One region of the Zobellella denitrificans genome, then DNA from elsewhere that is predicted to be linked to it. Evidence: predicted binding sites of a transcription regulator. Region 1 holds the regulator's gene; the other holds the start of a gene.
The links. Region 1 encodes MetJ, which represses methionine synthesis genes. Its sites were predicted from a motif close to AGANNTCTAGANNTCT; they were not measured.
Positions count from the first base shown of each region.

Region 1 (10,419 bases):
GGCCAGGGGCGCCAGCTCGCGCCGGGTCAGCCAGTCGGTGAGGGCGTCCACCGTCTCCTGATAGCGGGCGGGAATGCTCATCTCCAGCAGCACGGTATCGTCCACCGCGGTGACGATGCGCGCGCCCTGGGCCCGCTGCGGCTGGCGCAGTATGCGGGTATGGCCGTCGTCCGGGTGGTAGCTGCAGCGCAGCATCAGTTGCTGGCGGCTGGCGGCCACCGGGCCCAGGGTGCGGCTGTGCAGCACCGGCGAACCCAGCCGGGCCAGCTCGGCGGCTTCCGGCAGCGACAGCCGGGTCAGCAGCCGCGCCTCCTTCACCCGCCGCGGATCGGCGCTGAACACCCCGGGCACGTCGCTCCAGATGGTGGCGTGGCTGCTGTCGGCCAGGGACGCCAGCAGGGTGGCGCTGAAGTCGGAGCCGTTGCGCCCCAGCAGCCGGGTACGCCCCTCGGCGTCGGCGGCGATAAAGCCGGTCACCACCAGGATCTGGTCCTGGTGCCCGGCCAGGATCGCACCCAGGCGGCGGCGGGACTCGACTTCGTCCACCTGCACCGGCGAACCGGACACCAGCAGGAAGCGGCGGGCGTCCAGGCTGGCCGCCGGCAGGCCCTGACCGGCAAGCAGCCGGGCCAGCAGGCGGGAAGACCAGACCTCGCCGAACGACTGGATCAGGCTGCGCTGGTAATCGTCCAGCCGTTGGCTTTCCAGCACGGCGGCAATGGTCTGGATGTCGTCGTCCAGGGCCGCCAGCAGAGGCGCCGCGCCGGCCTCGTCCAGGGTAGTCTCGATCAGGCTGCGCTGAAAGCCGTGCAGGCCCTCCAGCGCCTCGGGGGCCGCGCTGTCACCGCTGGTGAACAGGCTGAGCAGCTCGATCAGCCGGTTGGTGGTCTTGCCCGGCGCCGACACCACGATCAGGGCGTCGGGCTGGGCCAGGTTGTGGATGATGCCGGCCACCCGGTGAAAACAGGCGGCGTCGGCCAGGCTGCTGCCGCCAAACTTGTGGACCGGACGACGCTGGCCGCCGGTGTCGTTCTGGAGCATGGTCATTTACTTGGTTAACGCCTTGAATGCATTGTCTAAATCGTGAATGAGGTCGCGCACGTCCTCGATCCCCACCGACACCCGCAGCAGCTGGTTGCTGATGCCGGCGGCGGCGCGGGCCTCCTCGGTCATGGCCGCGTGGGTCATGGTGGCCGGGTGGGCGATCAGGCTCTCCACCCCGCCCAGGGACTCGGCCAGGGTGAACAGCTGCAGCTGCTGCAAAAAGGCCCTCATGCCCGCCTCGTCCACGTCCAGTTCGAAGCTGAGCATGGCGCCGAAGCCGGACTGCTGGCGGGCGGCGACCTCGTGACCGGGATTGCCGGGCAGGCTGGGATGGTACACCGCCTTCACCTCGGGCCGGCCCTGCAGGTAGGCCACCAGGGCCTCGGCGTTCTCGCAGTGCTGGCGCATGCGCACACCCAGGGTGCGCAGGCCGCGCAGGGTCAGGTAGCTGTCGAAGGGCGAGCCGGTCAGGCCCAGGCAGTTGGCCCACCAGCGCAGCTCCTCGGCCAGTTGGGCATCGGCGGCCACCACGGCCCCGCCCAGCACGTCCGAGTGGCCGTTGATGTACTTGGTGGTGGAGTGCACCACCAGGTCGGCGCCCAGTGCAAGCGGCTGCTGCAGCGCCGGCGACAGGAAGGTGTTGTCCACCACCGAGAGGGCGCCGATGTCTTTCGCCGCGGCACAGAGGGCGGCGATGTCCACCACCCGCAGCAGCGGGTTGGACGGGGTTTCAATCCACAGGATCTTCGGCTTTCTGGCCAGGGCCTCGGCCAGGGCGGCGGGGTCGTTCTGATCCACGTATTCCACCCGGAAGTTGCCCTTCCGCGCCAGGGAGTTGAACAGCCGGTGGCTGCCGCCGTAGCAGTCGTGGGGCGCCAGCAGCAGATCGCCGGCCTGCAGCTGGGAGGTGATGATCAGGTTGATGGCGCCCATGCCGGTGGAGGTGACCGCCGCCCCCGCGCCGCCTTCCAGCTTGGTCAGGGCCTCGATCAGGGTCTGTCGGGTAGGGTTGCCGGAACGGGTGTAGTCGAACTGGCGCGGCTGGTTATAATCGGCAAACGAATAAGTGCTGGTGAGGTAGACCGGCGGTACCACGGCACCATGCTGGGTATCGGTGTCGATGCCGGTACGAACGGCGTAAGTCTGGGTCTGGTAGTCGGGCATGTCCTCTCCTTTGCACGCTGGCAGCCTGATGATCCGGAATTTCCAAGACGCGCACAGTAACCCAGCACAAAAAAGCCGTCAAGCCTTCCGGACGTCCACAAGGCTTTGTGGTTGGATTGCCAATAAAAAATGTAGGGGTTACAATCCCTTCGGCTTTTTAACCTTACGACGGGTGAATAATGAAGACTGAATGGAACGGCGACTATATCAGCCCTTACGCCGAGCACGGCAAGAAAAATGAACAGGTCAAGAAGATCACCGTTTCCATCCCGCTCAAGGTGCTGAAAATCCTTACCGACGAGCGCACCCGCCGCCAGGTCAACAACCTGCGCCACGCCACCAACAGCGAACTGCTGTGCGAGGCCTTCCTGCACGCCTATACCGGCCAGCCCCTGCCCCAGGACGACGACCTGCGCAAGGACGTGCCCGACCAGATCCCCGCCCGGGCCCGGGACATCATGGCCGAGCTGGGCATCGAAATCGAAGATTACGGCGCCGACCACGAAGGCTGACGCCGCACCGCGCTATCCCCGTTTCACCAGTATCTGCCGCCAGGGCAGGCCCTCGTCCCCCAGGGTGATAAAGTTGGGGTTGATCAGGCTGTCGCGCAGGTTGTAGCTGAGCCGGTCCAGGTTCAGATCCAGGATCCTTCCCCCCGCCTCTTCCACTATGCACTGGGTCGCGCCCGTGTCCCACTCGCCGGTGGGGCCGATGCGGATGTAGAGATCGGCCGCCCCTTCCGCCACCAGGCAGGACTTGAGCGAACTCGAGCCCAGCGGCACCAGCCGGTAGTCCAGGCTGGTGCTCAGCCGGGAACGCACCCAGTCCACGTCCTGCCGGCGGCTGATGGCGATGCACAGGCCGGTGAGCGGCGCCTGCCGGTCGTGATGGCGGGCACGGATGCGCACGGTGCGGCCTTCCGCCTCCTTGAAGGCACCATGCTGGTGCACCGCGTAGTACATCAGATCCTGCACCGGGGCATAAACCACCCCCAGCACCGGCCGGCCCTGCTCGATCAGCGCTATCATGGTGGAGAAGTCGCCGCTGCCGGCGATGAACTCCTGGGTACCGTCGAGCGGATCCACCAGCCAGTAGCGCGGCCAGCGGCGGCGCTCGGCCAGGGGAATGTCGCCCCCTTCCTCCGACAGCACCGGAATGTCGGCCAGCCGGCGCAGGGCCTGGTCGAGGTAGGCGTGCGCCGCCAGATCGGCGCTGGTGACCGGGCTGTCGTCGTCTTTGTGCTCAGCCTGGTAGTGGCCGCTGTCGTACAGCGTCAGTATGCGTCGGCCCGCCTCCCGGGCCGCCGCCTTGACGCCTGGCAGCAAGGCAGTGATATCCATGGTTACTCCTCTTTATTGAGCCAGTCCTGCAGCAGGAAGAGGCCGCAGATGCTGCGCGCCTCGCTGAAGTCGGGCCGGGCCATCAGCTCATCCAGTTGGCCCAGCGGCCAGGGCACCACTTCCAGCGGCTCCGGCTCATCCCCTTCGCGCTGTTCGGGATACAAATTCCGTGCCAGCAAAATATCCATGCGACTGCCAAAATAACCGGGCGCCAGGGTCACCTGCTTGAGGTGGGTCAGCTCCCTGGCCCCGTAGCCGATCTCCTCCATCAGCTCCCGGTTGCCCGCCTCCAGGGCGTCTTCTCCCGGATCGATCAACCCCTTGGGAAAACCCAGTTCATAGCTGTGGGTGCCGGCGGAATATTCGCGGATCAACAGCAGGGTCTCGTCGTCCAGCAGCGGCACCAGCATCACGGCGCCGCGGCCGCTGCCGCGCATGCGCTCGTAGACCCGCTCCACGCCGTTGCTGAACTTCAGATGGACCGATTCCACCTTGAACAGGCGGCTTTCGGCCACCAGTTCCGTATGCAGTATCTCTGGTTTCTGTTTGTCGTCCGCCATGCCTGTTCCGTCGTTATGTTCACCCGTTATTCAGAGGTTATCGCAACTGGGGAAAAACGTCTGCCCGCAAGTGGCCATGAGCATGCTTTTGCCACCCCTTTCTACTCCGGCGGCCGGGGCATCTGGTATAATCCGGCTTCGGTTTCCATGGGAGCGCGTGCAATGAACGGAGAAAAACTGTCCGTCCGGCTGGACAAATGGCTGTGGGCCGCCCGCTTCTACAAGACCCGCGGCCTGGCCCGGGAAATGATCGACGGCGGCAAGGTGCACTACAACGGCCAGCGCACCAAGCCCAGCAAGATGATGGAAGTGGGTGCCACCATCCGCCTGCGCCAGGGCCACGACGAGAAGGAAGTGGTGGTGCTGGCGCTGTCCGAGCACCGGAGCAAGGCGGAAATCGCCCAGCAATTGTACCGGGAAACCCCGGAGAGCCTGCGCAAGCGGGAGCAGAACGCCGAGGCCCGCAAGCTCAACACCCAGTTCGCGCCCAGCCCCGAACGCCGGCCGGACAAGAAGGAAAGGCGCACCCTGCTTAAAATCAAACAAGGCGACTGAGCCAGCATACAGGATCCCTTATGACCAAGACCGATCAACTCCACCGCTATCTGTTCGACCACCACCAGGTGCGCGGCGAATTGGTGCAACTGCAGCAGAGCTTCCGCCAGATCCTGGCCGCCCAGGCCTACCCGGCGCCGGTGCAGCGCCTGCTGGGCGAACTGCTCACCGCCACCAGCCTGCTCACCGCCACCCTCAAGTTCGAAGGCCACATCACGGTGCAGCTGCAGGGCGACGGCCCGGTCAAACTGGCGGTGGTCAACGGCGACCACCGGCAACAGCTGCGCGGCGTGGCCCGCTGGGAAGGGCTGGTGCCCGACAGCAACCAGCTTGCCGACCTGGTCGGCAAGGGCTACCTGGCCATCACCATCACTCCCGACGAGGGCGAACGCTACCAGGGCATAGTGGAGCTGAGCGCCGACTCCCTCGGCAAGAGCCTGGAAAACTACTTCGCCCAGTCGGAGCAATTGGCCACCCGCATCTGGCTGTTCACCGACACCCATGCCGGCCAGCAGCTCGCCGCCGGCCTGCTGCTGCAGGCGCTGCCCGCCGGCAACGCCGAACAGGAGAACGACTTCGCCCACCTCGAAACCCTCACCGACACCATCAAGGCGGAAGAACTGCTGCACCTGGACGCCCACGAGGTGCTGTACCGGCTGTACAACCAGGAGGCGGTGCGGGTGTTCGATCCCCAGGATGTCAGCTTCCAGTGCACCTGCTCCCGGGAAAAATGCGAGCAGGCCTTGCTGCAGGTGGGCAGGGATGAAGCCTACGATATTGTGAAAGAACACGGCAAAGTGGAAATGCACTGCGACTACTGCGGCCAGCACTATCGTTTCGATGCCGCTGATTTACAGACATTATTTAATAATCCGCCGACATTGCATTAACATTTCGGGATAACAAAAAGGGGCATTTCGCCCCTTTTTGCTTAATTCGCCGCGCAAAATTGCAAATTTTGAAGCTGATCCCCTAAACGCCGCCTGATAACTGATATTCTCTTGTTCCAAAACAACACTAATAACGATCGCTACCCAACCCCTCTGTACCCAGGAGATAACAATGACGTCCAAGGCGCAACAATTAGGCCTTTCCCAATACGGTATTACCGACGTAACCGAGATCCTTTACAACCCTTCCTACGACCAGTTGTTTGAAGAAGAAACCCGTGCAGATTTAGAAGGCTACGAAAAGGGCGTGGTAACCAGTCTGGGCGCCGTTGCGGTGGACACCGGCATCTTTACCGGCCGCTCTCCGAAAGACAAATACATAGTGCGTGACGACGTCACCCGCGACACCGTGTGGTGGGCCGATCAGGGCAAGAACGACAACAAGCCCATGAGCCCCGACACCTGGGAACACCTCAAGGGCCTGGTTACCCGCCAGCTGTCCGGCAAGCGGCTGTTCGTGGTGGACACCTTCTGCGGCGCCAACCCGGACACCCGCCTGTCCGTGCGCTTCGTCACCGAGGTAGCCTGGCAGGCCCACTTCGTGAAGAACATGTTCATCCGTCCCACCGAGGAAGAGCTGCAAGGCTTCGAGCCCGATTTCGTGGTGATGAACGGCGCCAAGTGCACCAACCCCAACTGGCAGGAGCAGGGCCTGAACAGCGAAAATTTCGTGGCCTTCAACCTGACCGAGCGCATGCAGCTGATCGGCGGCACCTGGTACGGCGGCGAAATGAAGAAAGGCATGTTCTCCATGATGAACTACCTGCTGCCGCTCAAGGGCATCGCCTCAATGCACTGCTCCGCCAACGTGGGTCAGGACGGCGACGTGGCCATCTTCTTCGGCCTCTCCGGCACCGGCAAGACCACCCTGTCCACCGACCCCAACCGCCAGCTGATCGGTGACGACGAGCACGGCTGGGACGACGACGGCGTGTTCAACTTCGAGGGCGGCTGCTACGCCAAGACCATCAACCTGAGCCAGGAAAACGAGCCCGAGATCTACGCCGCCATCCGCCGCGACGCCCTGCTCGAGAACGTGACCGTGCTGGCCGACAACAGCATCGACTTCAACGATGGCAGCAAAACCGAGAACACCCGGGTTTCCTACCCCATCCACCACATCGACAACATCGTCAAGCCGGTGTCCAAGGCCGGTCACGCCAAGAAGGTGATCTTCCTTACCGCCGACGCCTTCGGCGTGCTGCCGCCGGTGAGCAAGCTGACCCGTGACCAGGCCCAGTACCACTTCCTGTCCGGCTTCACCGCCAAACTGGCCGGTACCGAGCGCGGCATCACCGAGCCCACCCCCACCTTCTCCAGCTGCTTCGGCGCGGCCTTCCTGAGCCTGCACCCGACCCAGTACGCCGAGGTGCTGGCCAAGCGCATGGACGCGGTGGGTGCCGAAGCCTACCTGGTGAACACCGGCTGGAACGGCACCGGCAAGCGGATCTCCATCAAGGCGACCCGTGCCATCATCAACGCCATCCTCGACGGCTCCATCGAAAACGCCGACTTCGTGACCCTGCCCTACTTCAACGTGGCCATCCCCACCGAACTGCAGGGCGTGGAAGACGTCTCCATCCTGGATCCGCGCAACACCTACGCCGAGCCGGCCCACTGGGACGCCAAGGCCCTGGATCTGGCCCAGCGCTTCGTGAACAACTTCGAGAAGTTCACCGACACCGCCGAGGGCAAGGCCCTGGTGGCCGCCGGCCCGCAGCTGTAAGCACAGCGCCCCGGCACCTCTACAGCCCCGGCCAGCGCCGGGGCTTTTTTGTGGCCGCACAAACGCAAAAAGAGCGCTCGAGGCGCTCTTTTAATGCCGGCATCGGCCGTGTCTTTGCTTCCGCTACACCCGGTGCTGGTGGCGCCGGTCCACACTACCCGCCCGATAAGGCCTGGTGTGCTCGGTGGGGCTGGCCGGGGGGATAAGCCCGGTTCGCGGCAGGGTCCGAGGGTGTCGGTCCGCCTGTCCCAGAAGATGGAACCATAGTAGCGCCAAAGCCGGGGCGAGTGGTTGCAAAGATAAAGTCATTTCCGCCCCTTAACGCAATAACTCTCCCCACCTATAATCCATTAAGAACAGTTATTGCCATAAGGACAGATTCTTGAGCAACCTCCTCCAACTCGACCGCACCGACAGGCGCATCCTGGAGCTGATGCAGCGCCACGGCCGCATCAGCAACCTGGAGCTGGCCGAGCGGGTCGGCCTGTCGCCCTCGCCCTGCTCGCGCCGGGTCAAGGCGCTGGAAGAAGCCGGCCTTATCCTCGATCACGTGACCCGGCTCAACGCCGCCAAACTGGGGCTGACCCTGCAGGCCTATATCCACATCTCCCTGGACCGGCACACCCCGGAGCGGTTCGAGGCCTTCGACGCGGCCATACTGGCGTTTCCCGAGGTGCTGGAGTGCGATCTGATCACCGGCACCGAGGCCGATTACCAGCTCAAGGTGATAGTGCGCGACATGGAGCACTACCAGCAGTTTTTGCTGGGCAAGCTGACCCGGCTGGAGGGGGTGACCGGGGTGCGCTCCAGCTTTGTGCTGCGGCGGATCAAGCAGGACACCGCCCTGCCCCTGGAGCACCTGGGCTGAACCGGAGGAACACACCATGATGAGCTGCGATCAGCATGACTACCTCGAAATCGCCTGCCTGTACCGCTACCGGATCCGGCTGACCCTGGCCTCGGGCCACCAGCTGACGGGCATCGCCCTCGACACCCGCCGCGACGGGGATCGGCAGGAGTGCCTGCTGCTGGGCACCGACGGGGCCGAGCGACTGGTGCGGCTGGCGGAGCTGACCCGCATGGAGGCGCTTACCGACAACCCCCACTTCCGGGCCGTCGACTTCGACTGAGTCATGCCGGTCGCGTCGTACCAGCGCCCCGGCTGACCTCGAAGCTGCCCACCAGTTGCTGCAGGCCGAAGGCGGTGCCCTTCACCTGTTCGGTGCTGCGCTGCAGCTCACCGAAGGACGCATTCATCTCCTCGGTGAGATCGGCGATCAGCGCCGTGGCCTGGCGGTTCTGCTCGCGGGTCTCGGCCATGTCCCGGATGGCGGTGAACATCTGCTCCACCTTCTGCTGCAGCCGCTGCTCCGCCTCGCCGCCCTGGTCCACCAGACGCAGGCCCTGATCCACCTCGGCCACGCCGTTTTCCATCATGGCCACCGCCGCCCGGGTTTCCCCCTGCATGCCTTCCACCTTGTGGCGGATGTCTTCCGCCGCCACCGCGGTGCGGGCCGCCAGGGCGCGCACCTCGTCGGCCACCACCGAAAAGCCCCGGCCGAACTCCCCGGCCCGGGCAGCTTCGATGGCGGCGTTGAGCGCCAGCAGCTCGGTCTGCTTGGTGATGTCGCTGATGGCGGAAACGATGTCGTCGATCTCCGTCGCCCGGCCGTCCAGGCTTCGCACCACCGCCGCCGAGCTGGACACCACCTCGCGGATGCGCTGGTTGCCGTCCCGGGCCGACAGCAGTTGCTGCTGGGTCCGCACCACCACCTGATCCATGGCCTGCTTCATCTCGCCGGCGGTGGCGCTGGCCAGATCCAGTTGCTGCTGCTGGCTGGCCAGGGCCGCCAGCATCTGCTCGATGGCGGAGGACAGGGTGCGGGAGTGATCCTGGGTTTGCCGGTTGACCCGGAACAGCCCCTGGTTGCTCTGCTCCAGCCGCTCCGCCATGGCGATCACCGAGCCCATCATGCCGTCCAGGTTGTCGATAAAACTGTTCATCCACATGCCCAGCTCGCCGGTTTCGTCCCGCCCCAGGCGCGACTTGTCCAGCCGCTGGCGCAGGTTGCCCTCGCCTTCGGCCAGGGTGCGCACCACCCCCGTCATCTCGTTCAGCCGGCGCGACAACCGCCTGGGTTCCAGCCGGGTAAAGCACCAGCCGGACAGCAGCAGCATCAGCAGGTTGCCCAGCAGCAGGGGGGCGAGCGCCAGCTCCAGCCCGGCCGCCGCCAGGTTGAAGGCCGGCACCGGCAGCACGCAGGCCTGGTAGCCGGCCTGCAGCTGCCAGCCCAGGGGGCGGCGGCTGAACACCTCGGCCAGATCCGCCTCGCACATCATGCCGAAACGATCCGGCGAGCCGGGCAGGGAGAAGGTGACGCCCTTGCCCACCACCGGGATATGGCGGTAGTCCGCATAGCCCGGGTAGCGCACAAAGCAGTTGTGGCCGCGTTCTATGGTGCTCTTCACGCCCGGGTGCAGCTCGCCGGTGGCCGGATCGGTGAAGCGCAGCTCCAGCTCGGTATGGTGGTGGATGCGGATCTGGCCCCAGGGGGTGTTGATGCCCTCCTTCAGGTTTTCGCCGCCGCCGAAGGTGCTGTCCTCGAAGCGGGAGCGGGACAGGGCGGTGCCGGGGGCGATGCGCGAGTCGAAACGGGATTCGACCATAAACAGGTAGTTGTCGCCCGAATCGGGGTAGATGTGCCCCGCTTCGCGCTGGATAAGGTCACTCATCACATCGTTCGGCACCCGGGCGCACAGCAGGCCGCGCAGCTCGTCCTTCACCCGCACCGGAAAGTAGAACATCAGGGTCATGGCGTCGTGAAAGCGCGAGCTGGAAGGGCCGAGCCGCAGGGTGACCGGATCCGCGTAGGGGCCGTGCAGAAAGGGTCTGGCCCCGGCCTTGGCCAGTACCTTGGCGTCGGTGTCGGCCTGCCCCTCCCGTCCGGCCTGGCTGGAGGCCAGCACCCGCCCTTCGGCCGACAGCATGAACAACTCGGAGCAGTCGCCGTTTTCCCGGCACTGATCCCGCAGCAGGGCGCCGTTGGCGGCCGGCTGCCGCCAGTCCAGCCGTGGGCCCA
Region 1 is NZ_CP012621.1:3,852,613-3,863,031, forward strand. Features, by position in the region: gene metL (bifunctional aspartate kinase/homoserine dehydrogenase II) at 1-1,047, opposite strand, end outside; gene metB (cystathionine gamma-synthase) at 1,048-2,208, opposite strand; gene metJ (met regulon transcriptional regulator MetJ) at 2,388-2,720, shown strand; gene cysQ (3'(2'),5'-bisphosphate nucleotidase CysQ) at 2,733-3,548, opposite strand; gene nudE (ADP compounds hydrolase NudE) at 3,551-4,108, opposite strand; gene hslR (ribosome-associated heat shock protein Hsp15) at 4,271-4,663, shown strand; gene hslO (Hsp33 family molecular chaperone HslO) at 4,684-5,553, shown strand; gene pckA (phosphoenolpyruvate carboxykinase (ATP)) at 5,726-7,339, shown strand; gene AN401_RS18215 (Lrp/AsnC family transcriptional regulator) at 7,722-8,207, shown strand; gene AN401_RS18220 (Rho-binding antiterminator) at 8,224-8,469, shown strand; gene AN401_RS18225 (methyl-accepting chemotaxis protein) at 8,471-10,419, opposite strand, start outside.

Region 2 (10,419 bases), 290 kb from region 1:
ACGAGACCGAGTTCTGTCTGAAGATGTTCGGCATGCGGCCGGTGGATTACCTGGAGTCGGTGGATTGGCTTAGCGACCGGGTCTGGCTGGCCCACGGCATTCACTTCAATGAGGAGGAGATCGCCCGCCTGGGCCGGGCGGGGGTGGGTATCGCCCATTGTCCCTCCTCCAATATGCTGCTGGCCTCGGGCATCTGTCCGACCCTGGAACTGGAGGCGGCGGGTTGCCCTGTCGGTATCGGCGTGGACGGCTCCGCCTCCAACGACGGCTCCAACCTGATCATGGAAGTGCGCCAGGCCCTGCTGCTGCAACGGCTGCGTTACGGCGCCAGGCGCATCACCCACCAGAAGGTGCTGGACTGGGCGACCCGCGGTTCGGCGGCCTGTTTGGGACGGAGCGATATCGGCGAGATCGCCGTCGGCAAACAGGCGGATCTGGCCCTGTTCACCCTGGACGACCTCCAGTTCGCCGGTGCCGGCGATCCCCTGGCGGCCCTGGTGCTCTGCGGTGCCCGGCAGGCGGACAGGGTCATGGTCGCGGGCCGCTGGCGGGTGACCGATGGCGCCATCTGCGGTCTCGATCTCGAGGCGCTCAAGGCGCGGCAACGGGAACTGTCGGTGTTGCTGCGTTAACCATAAGGGGGCCAGTGGTGCCCCCTTTTCCGTGATCCGACCTGCAATTCTCTTCCCCATCTGGTATAAACGGCCCCATTTAATGGAGGGCGATATCACCATGCAATGGGATCTCAAAGGCTGGGCGGCGCTGCACGCCCTGGCGCTGTTACTGTTTTTTTCCTGGTTTCTCGGCTACTGGCAGGGGCTGGACGAAGGGGTGTTCTGGCTGTTCAACGGCTGGCTGGTGACGGTGCCCGGCTGGGCGGAATTCGTGGCCTTCGTCAACCAGCGCTGGATCGACGGCGCCGTGGCCCTGCTGATGGCCCTGTTCGTGTTCCGCCACGCCTGGACGGTGTCCGGCCGGGAACGGGCCCGCATCTGCTGCCTGCTGTTGATCATGGCCGGCTGCTTTTCCATCCAGGCGGCGGCGGGCAAGGCCCTGCCCATCGAGCGTCCCAGCCCGACCCTGGTATACGAACAGGCGGAACGAGTCAGCCAACTGGTGCCGCATATCAAGGCCAAGGACGCCTCGGGCGACTCCTTCCCCAGCGACCACGGCATCGGCTTTGCCACCTTCCTGCTGTTCGCCGTCTACCAGTTCCCCCGCCGCTATCTCTATGTGGTGGTGCCCCTGGTGCTGGCCCTGGCCATGCCGAGGGTGATGTCGGGGGCCCACTGGCTGACCGACTTCCTCTGCGGTTCCGTGCCCCTGGCCCTGATCACCGCTGCCTGGCTGTTCCATACCCCCCTGGCCCGCAGGGTGATCGAGCTGGCCACGGGCCTGGTCGAGGGGCTGCTGCGGCGCCTGCGCCTGATCGGCTAGGACGCGGAAGCCAGGACAAGCCGCTCGCTGCAGGGCAGGATATCGTAGTCGATCATCACCTCCTGGCCCTGCAGGTGGCGGCGCAGCATGTCGAGCGCCACAAAGGCCAGCAGGCGGCGGCGGGAGAGGGGATCGCGGAAATGCAGTTTCAGGGTCTGCACCTGGCAACTCTGCTCGGTGAGCAGGGCCACCGGTACGCCCTCGGGCCCTTCCGCGCCCACGGCCAGTGCCAGGGGACGGGCACTGCGCTGCAGCCAGAGACCCAGATCCTCGGCGTTGTCGGGCAGGCCGCTCAGGTAATGGCCCTCGAATTCGGCGGTGATGGTGCTGATGGTATCCGTCAGCCGGCCGCCGCTGGCCTCTTCGAACAGGGTCAGCTCCTGCTTATGCAGCAGGGGGCCCAGGCTGGTGGCGAAGTTCAGTTCGTCCCGGGCCACCAGGTGGGCGCCCACCTCTGCCAGTAACTGGGCTTCCGCCGCGGCGATGGCGGCGACGTCGTCCCGCTCGATGATCAGCTTGAGCTCTATGGTCGGCAGGTTGGCCCGGTAGCCGAGGGTGATGCCGGACGGCCAGGACTGGTTGTCGAGGCGGTCGCTCAGGCCTGATTCGGACAGGCCGAACAGGAAGAAGCGGCGCACCTGGTTGCTGCCCCGGCCACCGAACTGACGTTGCATACGGGGCAGGATTTCCTCTTCCACCATTTTCTTCAGCTCGGAGGGGACGCCCGGGGTAAAGATAAAGGTGGCCCTGTTGAGCCTGACGGCGAAGCCGCAGGCGGTGCCGATGGGGTTATCCACCAGCTCGGCGCCCCGGGGCAGCATGGCCTGCTTGATATTGCTTTTGGGCATGGCCCTGTTGCGGCTGGCGTACTTCTGTTCCATCACCGCCAGCCAGTGCTCGTTCAGCTCCAGGGGAACGCCGGCGGCGGCGGCCATGGCTTCGGCGCTGATGTCGTCCGAGGTCGGGCCCAGGCCGCCGTTGACGATCACCAGATCGGCCTCATGGCTGCGTTGCTCGAACAGCGCCACCAGATCGGCCTTGTCATCCCCCAGGGTAAAGCGGCGCCTCACCTGCCAGCCCTGCTCCAGCAGGCGCTGGGACAGCCAGGCCGCGTTGGTATCCACTATCAGCCCGGTCAGTACTTCGTCGCCGGTACTCACCAGCTCAATCACAGGTTCCATATCGTTGTCCTCGAGATGCCTTGACGGGATTCTAACGCAACTTCCATTTCCGGCCCACGGCAGGGATGACAAGCACCGCTGCTTTGTTGTAGATTTCTAGATGTCTAGACTTTCTTACCGATACTGTGCATGGAGTGAGCAAATGCCCATCAGAATTCCGGATCGCCTGCCTGCGGCCAACGTCCTGACTCAGGAAAATATCTTCGTGATGACGGAAACCCGTGCGGTCAACCAGGATATCCGCCCGATGCGGGTGCTGTTGCTCAACCTGATGCCGAAAAAGATAGAAACCGAAAACCAGCTGCTGCGCATGCTGTCCAACTCGCCGTTGCAGATAGGGGTGGACCTGCTGCGCATCGACGACAGGCCCTCCAAGAACACGCCCCAATCCCACCTGGAGCATTTCTACTACGATTTCGAGCAGGTGAAGGACGAGTTCTACGACGGCCTCATCATCACCGGTGCCCCCCTGGGCCTGACCGACTTCTGCGACGTGGTCTACTGGGACAAGATCGAACAGATAGTGGCGTGGGCCAAGAGCCACGTCACCTCCACCCTCTTCCTGTGCTGGGCGGCCCAGGCCGGCCTCAAGATCCTCTACGGCCTGGACAAGCAGACCCGGCTGGAGAAACTGTCCGGGGTTTACGAGCACCAGAACCTGGCCCAGTTCGAGCCCCTGGTGCGCGGTTTCGACGATGCCTTCCTGGCACCCCACTCCCGTTATGCGGATTTCCCCCTGGATCTGATCCGGGAGAAGACCAACCTCAAGATACTGGCCGGCTCGGAGCAGGTGGGGGTCTACCTGGCAGTGAGCCCGGATCGGCGCCAGGTGTTCGTCACCGGCCACCCGGAGTACGACGCCGATACCCTGCATCAGGAATACATGCGCGATCTGAGCGCCGGCATCGAGCCGAAGATGCCGGAGAATTACTACCCCGGTAACAATCCGGACAACGCGCCTCGGGCCACCTGGCGCAGCCATGGCCACCTGCTGTTTTCCAACTGGCTCAACTACCACGTCTACCAGCTGACGCCCTACGATCTGAGCACCCTGAGCGCGGCCGGCGATACCCTGACCAAAGACTGGGAAGAATAACCGGGGGGCGATTCGCCCCCTTGCCGTCCCTTATTCGATGGGAAAACCGGCCTTTTCCGCCGCCTTGGCCTTGTTGATCATGGGGGTGATGGTCATGCCCTGAACGATGATCGAGAAGATGACGATGGCATAGGTCATCATCAGGATCAGATCCCGCAGCTCCACCTGGCCGCTGCTGCCGAGCTTGACCCCGGCGGGGATGGACAGCGCCATCGCCAGGGACAGGCCGCCGCGCAGGCCGCCCCAGGTGAGGATGCGCACCGAATACTTGTTGTAGGCCCGGAAACGGCGAAAGCCCAGGTAGGGCAGGGCCACGCTGGTGAAGCGCCCGGCCAGCACCAGGGGAATGGACAGCAGCACCAGTATCCAGGCCTGCCAGTGGAATTCCACCAGCAGCATGGCCAGGCCGATCAGCAGGAACAGCAGGGCGTTGAGGAATTCGTCCAGCAGGTGCCAGAAGTGATCCAGGTGTTTCCGGCTCTGCTCGGAAAAGCCGGTATAGCGGGTCCAGTTGCCGATCATGATGCCGGCCACCACCATGGCCAGCGCGCCGGACACCCCCAGCACGTTGGCCAGGGCGAAGCCGGCGGTGGGCACGCACAGGGTCATCAGCAGTTCCATGGAGCCGTCGTCGGTGGCGCTGATCATGATGTGGGACATCAGTCCGAGCAGGGCGCCGAACAGGATGCCGCCGATGGCCTCGTGGGTGAACAGGGCCATCACGGAGCCGAAGCTGGCCTCGTTGCCGCTGAAGGCCACGGCGAAGATGGTCAGGAAAATGACCAGGCCGATGCCGTCGTTGAACAGGGACTCCCCCTCTATCTGGATGGCGATCTGCTCCGGCGCCCCCAGCTTTTTCACGATGGCCAAGACGGCGATGGGGTCGGTGGGGGAGATCAGGGCGCCGAACAGCAGGCAGTAGATAAAAGGCAGGGGGATGGTCGCCACATAGGCCAGCAGCCAGAGGCCCACGGCCACCACCAGGGTGGAGATCAGCACGCCCACTATCACCAGGATGGAGATTTCCCACTTCTGGCTCTTCAGCGCCGGCAGGTTGATGCCCAGGCCGCCGGCGAACAGCAGAAAGCCGAGGATGCCCTGCAGCAGGAACTCGCCGAAGTCCACCGTCTTGACCACTTCTACCGCGTGTTGCTGCAACTCGGGCCAGGTGGTTTTGCCCAGGATCAGCATCAGGATGGAGATGCCTAGGGCTCCCGAGGTGATGGCGATGGTGGTCTGGATTTTCATGATGTATTGATTGACGAAGGCGATGGTAATCGCCATGGCCGCCAAAAAACACAGGGTGTAATAGACACTCATAGAGGCACTTCCGATCGTTATTTTTAGGGTTGCAAGCTGGGTTGGCCGGTCTGCGCCGGCTGCCCCTAGTTTGCCTAAGCGCACCCGTTTTCCCTAGTGAAAACTGTGGTTAAATTACGTCTTTCCCGAAAATACCGGGGCGCTCCTTGCGGTCGGCCTTGTAGATGGCTGGATTTCCAACCGCCGGTTTTGTGGTAGCATGGGGGCCGCATACAGGAATCAGGTTGTTACAGGAGTCAGCAGTGTCCAGATCCCCGGTTTTTTCCCAGCTCGAACAGGCCCTGGCCGAACGGATCCTCATCATCGACGGGGGCATGGGCACCATGATCCAGTCCTACCGGCTGGACGAGGCCGCCTACCGGGGTGAGCGCTTCGCCGACTGGCCCTCGGATCTCAAGGGCAACAACGACCTGCTGGTACTGACCCAGCCGGAGATCATCGGCCAAATCCACAGCGATTACTTCGCCGCCGGTGCCGACATCATCGAAACCAACACCTTCAACGCCACCACCATCGCCATGGCCGACTACCAGATGGAAAGCCTGGCGGCGGAGATCAACCTGGAGGCGGCGCGGCTGGCGCGCCGGGTAGCGGACGAGTGGACCGCGAAAGAGCCGCACAAGCCGCGCTTCGTGGCCGGGGTACTGGGTCCGACCAACAGAACCGCCTCCATTTCGCCGGACGTGAACGACGCGGGCAAGCGCAACGTCACCTTCGACCAGCTTGTCGAAGCCTACACCGAAGCGGCCCAGGCCCTGATCGACGGCGGTGCCGATCTGCTGATGATCGAGACCATCTTCGACACCCTCAACGCCAAGGCGGCGGTGTTCGCCATCGAGGGGCTGTTCGACCAGATGGGCGTGCGCCTGCCGGTGATGATCTCCGGTACCATTACCGACGCCTCCGGCCGTACCCTGTCGGGCCAGACCACCGAGGCCTTCTACCACTCCCTGCGCCATGCCGAGCCGCTGTCTTTCGGCCTCAACTGCGCCCTGGGGCCGGACGAGCTGCGCCAGTACGTGGCCGAGCTGTCCCGGGTGTGCGAGACCTACGTGTCGGCCCACCCCAACGCCGGCCTGCCCAACGCCTTCGGTGAATACGATCTGGACGCCGCCGAGATGGCCGGCCATATCCGCGAATGGGCCGAGAGCGGTTTCCTCAACCTGGTGGGCGGCTGCTGCGGCTCCACCCCCGAGCATATCCGCGCCATGGCCGAGGCGGTGGCCGGCATCAAGCCGCGCGCCCTGCCCGAACTGCCGGTGGCCTGCCGGCTGTCCGGCCTGGAGCCGGTGCTGATCACCCCCGAGAGTATCTTCGTCAACGTGGGCGAACGCACCAACGTCACCGGCTCGGCCATGTTCAAGCGGCTGATCAAGGAAGAGCAGTACGACAAGGCGCTGGAGGTGGCGCTGCAGCAGGTGGAGAACGGCGCCCAGATCATCGACATCAACATGGACGAGGGCATGCTCGACGCCGAGGCCTGCATGACCCGCTTCCTCAACCTGATCGCCGGGGAGCCGGACATCGCCCGGGTGCCGATCATGATCGACTCCTCCAAGTGGGAGGTGATCGAGGCCGGCCTCAAGTGCATTCAGGGCAAGGGCATCGTCAACTCCATTTCCATGAAGGAAGGGGAAGAGAAATTTATCGAGCAGGCCCGGCTGGTGCGCCGCTACGGCGCCGCCGTCATCGTGATGGCGTTCGACGAGGTGGGCCAGGCCGATACCCGGGCACGCAAGTTCGAGATCTGCGAACGCGCCTACCGGGTGCTGGTGGACAAGGTCGGCTTCCCGCCGGAAGACATCATCTTCGACCCCAACATCTTCGCCGTGGCCACTGGCATCGACGAGCACAACAACTACGCGGTGGACTTTATCGAGGCGGTGAAGGACATCAAGGATAACCTGCCCCACGCCATGATCTCCGGCGGCGTGTCCAACGTGTCCTTCTCCTTCCGCGGCAACGACGCGGTGCGCGAGGCCATCCACGCGGTGTTCCTGTACCACGCCATCAAGAACGGCATGGACATGGGCATCGTCAACGCCGGCCAGCTCGCCATCTACGAAGACATCGAGCCCGAGCTCAAGGCCAGGGTGGAGGCGGTGGTGCTCAACAGCCACGACGGCGCCACCGAGGAACTGCTGGAGATCGCCGAGCGCTACCGGGGCAGCGGTGGCCAGCAGGCGGACGCCCGGGATCTGGAATGGCGCAGCTGGCCGGTGAACAAACGGCTGGAGCATGCCCTGGTGAAGGGACTGACCGACTTTATCGAGGACGACACCGAAGAGGCCCGCCAGCAGGCGGCGCGCCCGCTGGAGGTGATCGAAGGCCCGCTGATGGACGGCATGAACGTGGTCGGCGATCTGTTCGGCGAGGGCAAGATGTTCCTGCCCCAGGTGGTCAAGTCGGCCCGGGTGATGAAGCGGGCGGTGGCCTACCTGCAGCCCTATATCGAGGCGGGCAAGGAGGCGGGCCAGAGCAACGGCAAGGTGGTGATGGCCACGGTCAAGGGCGACGTGCACGACATCGGCAAGAACATCGTCGGGGTGGTGTTGCAGTGCAACAACTTCGAGGTGGTCGACCTCGGGGTCATGGTGCCCTGCGAGACCATCCTCAAGACCGCCCGGGAAACCAACGCCGACATGATCGGCCTGTCCGGCCTGATCACCCCGTCGCTGGACGAGATGGTGCACGTGGCCAAGGAGATGCAGCGCCAGGGCTTCAAGATCCCGCTGCTGATCGGCGGCGCCACCACCTCCAAGGCCCATACCGCGGTGAAGATAGAGCAGAACTACGACGAGCCGGTGGTCTACGTGGCCAACGCCTCCCGTGCCGTGGGTGTGGTGCAGACCCTGCTGAGCGCGGAAAACAAACCCGCCTTCGTCGAGCGGCTCAAGCAGGAATACGAGGTGGTGCGGGATCAGCACGCCCGCAAGAAACCCCGCACCCAGCCGGTGACCCTGGCCGAGGCCAGGGCCAACAAGGTGGCCATCGACTGGCAGGCCTATACCCCGCCGGTGCCGGCCAAACCGGGCATCCACGAATTCCGTGACGTGCCCATCTCGGTACTGCGGGAGTACATCGACTGGACTCCCTTCTTCCTCACCTGGTCGCTGGCGGGCAAGTTCCCCCGCATCCTCGAGGACGAGATAGTGGGCGAGGAGGCCAAGCGGCTGTTCGCCGACGCCAACGCCCTGCTCGACCGGCTGGCGGCGGACGGCGAGCTGCGCTGTGCCGGCGTCATGGGATTGTTCCCGGCCAACAGCGTGGAGGACGACGTCGAGGTCTACACCGACGAGTCCCGCAGCCAGGTGCTGCATACCCTGCGCTTCCTGCGCCAGCAGACCGAGAAGAAAGACGGCTTCCCCAACTACTGCCTGGCCGATTTCGTGGCCCCCAAGGGCACCAAACCCGACTATATCGGCGCCTTCGCGGTGACCGGCGGCATCGGCGAGGACGACATCATCCGCCGTTACAAGGAAGCCCATGACGACTACAACGCCATCATGGCCAGCGCCGTGGCCGACCGGCTGGCGGAAGCCTTCGCCGAATACATGCACCTGCTGGTGCGCCGGGAATACTGGGGCTATGACCCGGACGAGGCGCTCAGCAACGACGAGCTGATCCGCGAGAAATACCGGGGCATCCGCCCGGCACCCGGCTACCCGGCCTGCCCGGAGCACACCGAGAAGGGCACCCTGTGGCAGCTGCTGGACGTGGAAGAGCGCATCGGCATGAAGCTGACCGAATCCTTCGCCATGTGGCCGGGGGCGGCGGTGTCGGGCTGGTATTTCTCCTATCCGGACACCCGCTACTTCGCGGTGGCCCGGATCCAGGAGGATCAGCTGCTCGACTACGCTGCCCGCAAGGGCATGAGCCGGGTCGAGGCCGAGAAGTGGCTGGCGCCCAACCTGAGCGACTAAGGGAGCGGAAAAAGGCGCCTGCGGGCGCCTTTATGCTAAATATTGTACCGGACCGACTCCCCGCCGGTGGCGGCGACGTGTATGCTTGTAATAATAATGAAGACCATCGAGGGACCGGTGTCTTGCCTGGCCTTTGTCGATGGGATCTGCGGGAAAGGCTGGACAGAATTCGGGCGATAACGTAGCTTCTGCCGGCTTTGTTCAATCTCTGGGAGGAGCCCTCCATGTTTGCCGTAAGAAACGCCGGAAAAGCGGGATTTCTGTTCCTGGCCGTTTTGCTGTTGTACTCCCTGTTCAACCAGGCGCAGGCCAATCCGCGCTACGCCTCCATCGTGCTCGACGCGGACAGCGGCGAGGTGCTGCATGCCTCCAATGCGGATGCGACCCGCTATCCTGCCTCGCTGACCAAGATGATGACCCTGTACATGCTGTTCGAGTCGATGGAAAAGGGGCTCATGACCCTGGATACCGCCATGCCGGTATCGGCCCACGCCGCCTCCATGCCCCAGACCAACATCTCGCTCAAGGCGGGGGACAGGCTCAAGGTGAGGGATGCCATTCCGGCGCTGATAGTGCGTTCCGCCAACGACGTGGCATCGGTGGTGGCCGAGGCGCTGGGGGGCACCGAGCGCGCTTTTGGCGCCATGATGACGGAAAAGGCGAAGGCGATGAAGATGACCTCGACCACCTTCCGCAACGCCTCTGGCCTGCCCGACGCGGGGCAGACCACGACCGCCCGGGATCTGGCGATACTGTCGGTGCGGCTGATGAAGGATTTTCCCCAGTATTATCACTACTTTTCCACCCAGTCCTTTACCTACAAGGGCCGGACCTATACCAGCCATAACCGCATGATCCGCAATTACGCCGGGGTCGACGGCATGAAGACCGGCTTTATCCGCGCTTCCGGCTTCAACGTGGCCACGTCCGCGGTCAAGGATGGCCGGCGTCTGATCGGGGTGGTGATGGGCGGGCAGACCGCCCAGTCGCGGGACGCCCACATGGCCTCGCTGCTGGATCGGGGGTTCGAGCGGGCCACCCAGCTCGCCAAGGCCTCGCCCGAGGCAACCAGGCCGGCCGCCAACCTGGTGGTCAGTACCGACACGGTACGCCAGGTCGTACGGCAGGAGCAGCCGGTAACGCGGGCGCCGGCGGTGCTGCAGCGCACCTCCCAGACCTTCCCGGTCGAGCAGACCATGATCACCGATGAACTCGGTTGGGCGGTACAGATCGGCTCCTTCCGGGTGCCGGAGCAGGCCCGGGAAAGGGCGTCCGATGCGGCCCGCCGATTGGCCGACGTGGAGCTGGCCCAGATCGCGGTGAGCGAGGTGGAGATCAGCAACCGCAAGTTGTTCCGGGCCCGGCTGGTGGGGTTGCAGGAAGGCCAGGCCAAAAGCGCCTGCCAGCGCCTGTCCCGCCAGGGCATGGATTGCCTGGTGGTCCGCCTGAGCGGCAGTTGACA
Region 2 is NZ_CP012621.1:3,560,140-3,570,558, reverse strand. Features, by position in the region: gene AN401_RS16865 (8-oxoguanine deaminase) at 1-632, shown strand, start outside; gene AN401_RS16860 (phosphatase PAP2 family protein) at 733-1,437, shown strand; gene AN401_RS16855 (CinA family nicotinamide mononucleotide deamidase-related protein) at 1,434-2,618, opposite strand; gene metA (homoserine O-acetyltransferase MetA) at 2,761-3,714, shown strand; gene AN401_RS16845 (cation:proton antiporter) at 3,745-5,034, opposite strand; gene metH (methionine synthase) at 5,277-8,957, shown strand; gene AN401_RS16835 (serine hydrolase) at 9,182-10,417, shown strand.
Region 2: a site for MetJ is predicted at 2,709-2,724, ahead of metA (homoserine O-acetyltransferase MetA). Genes of this name have one in related genera too.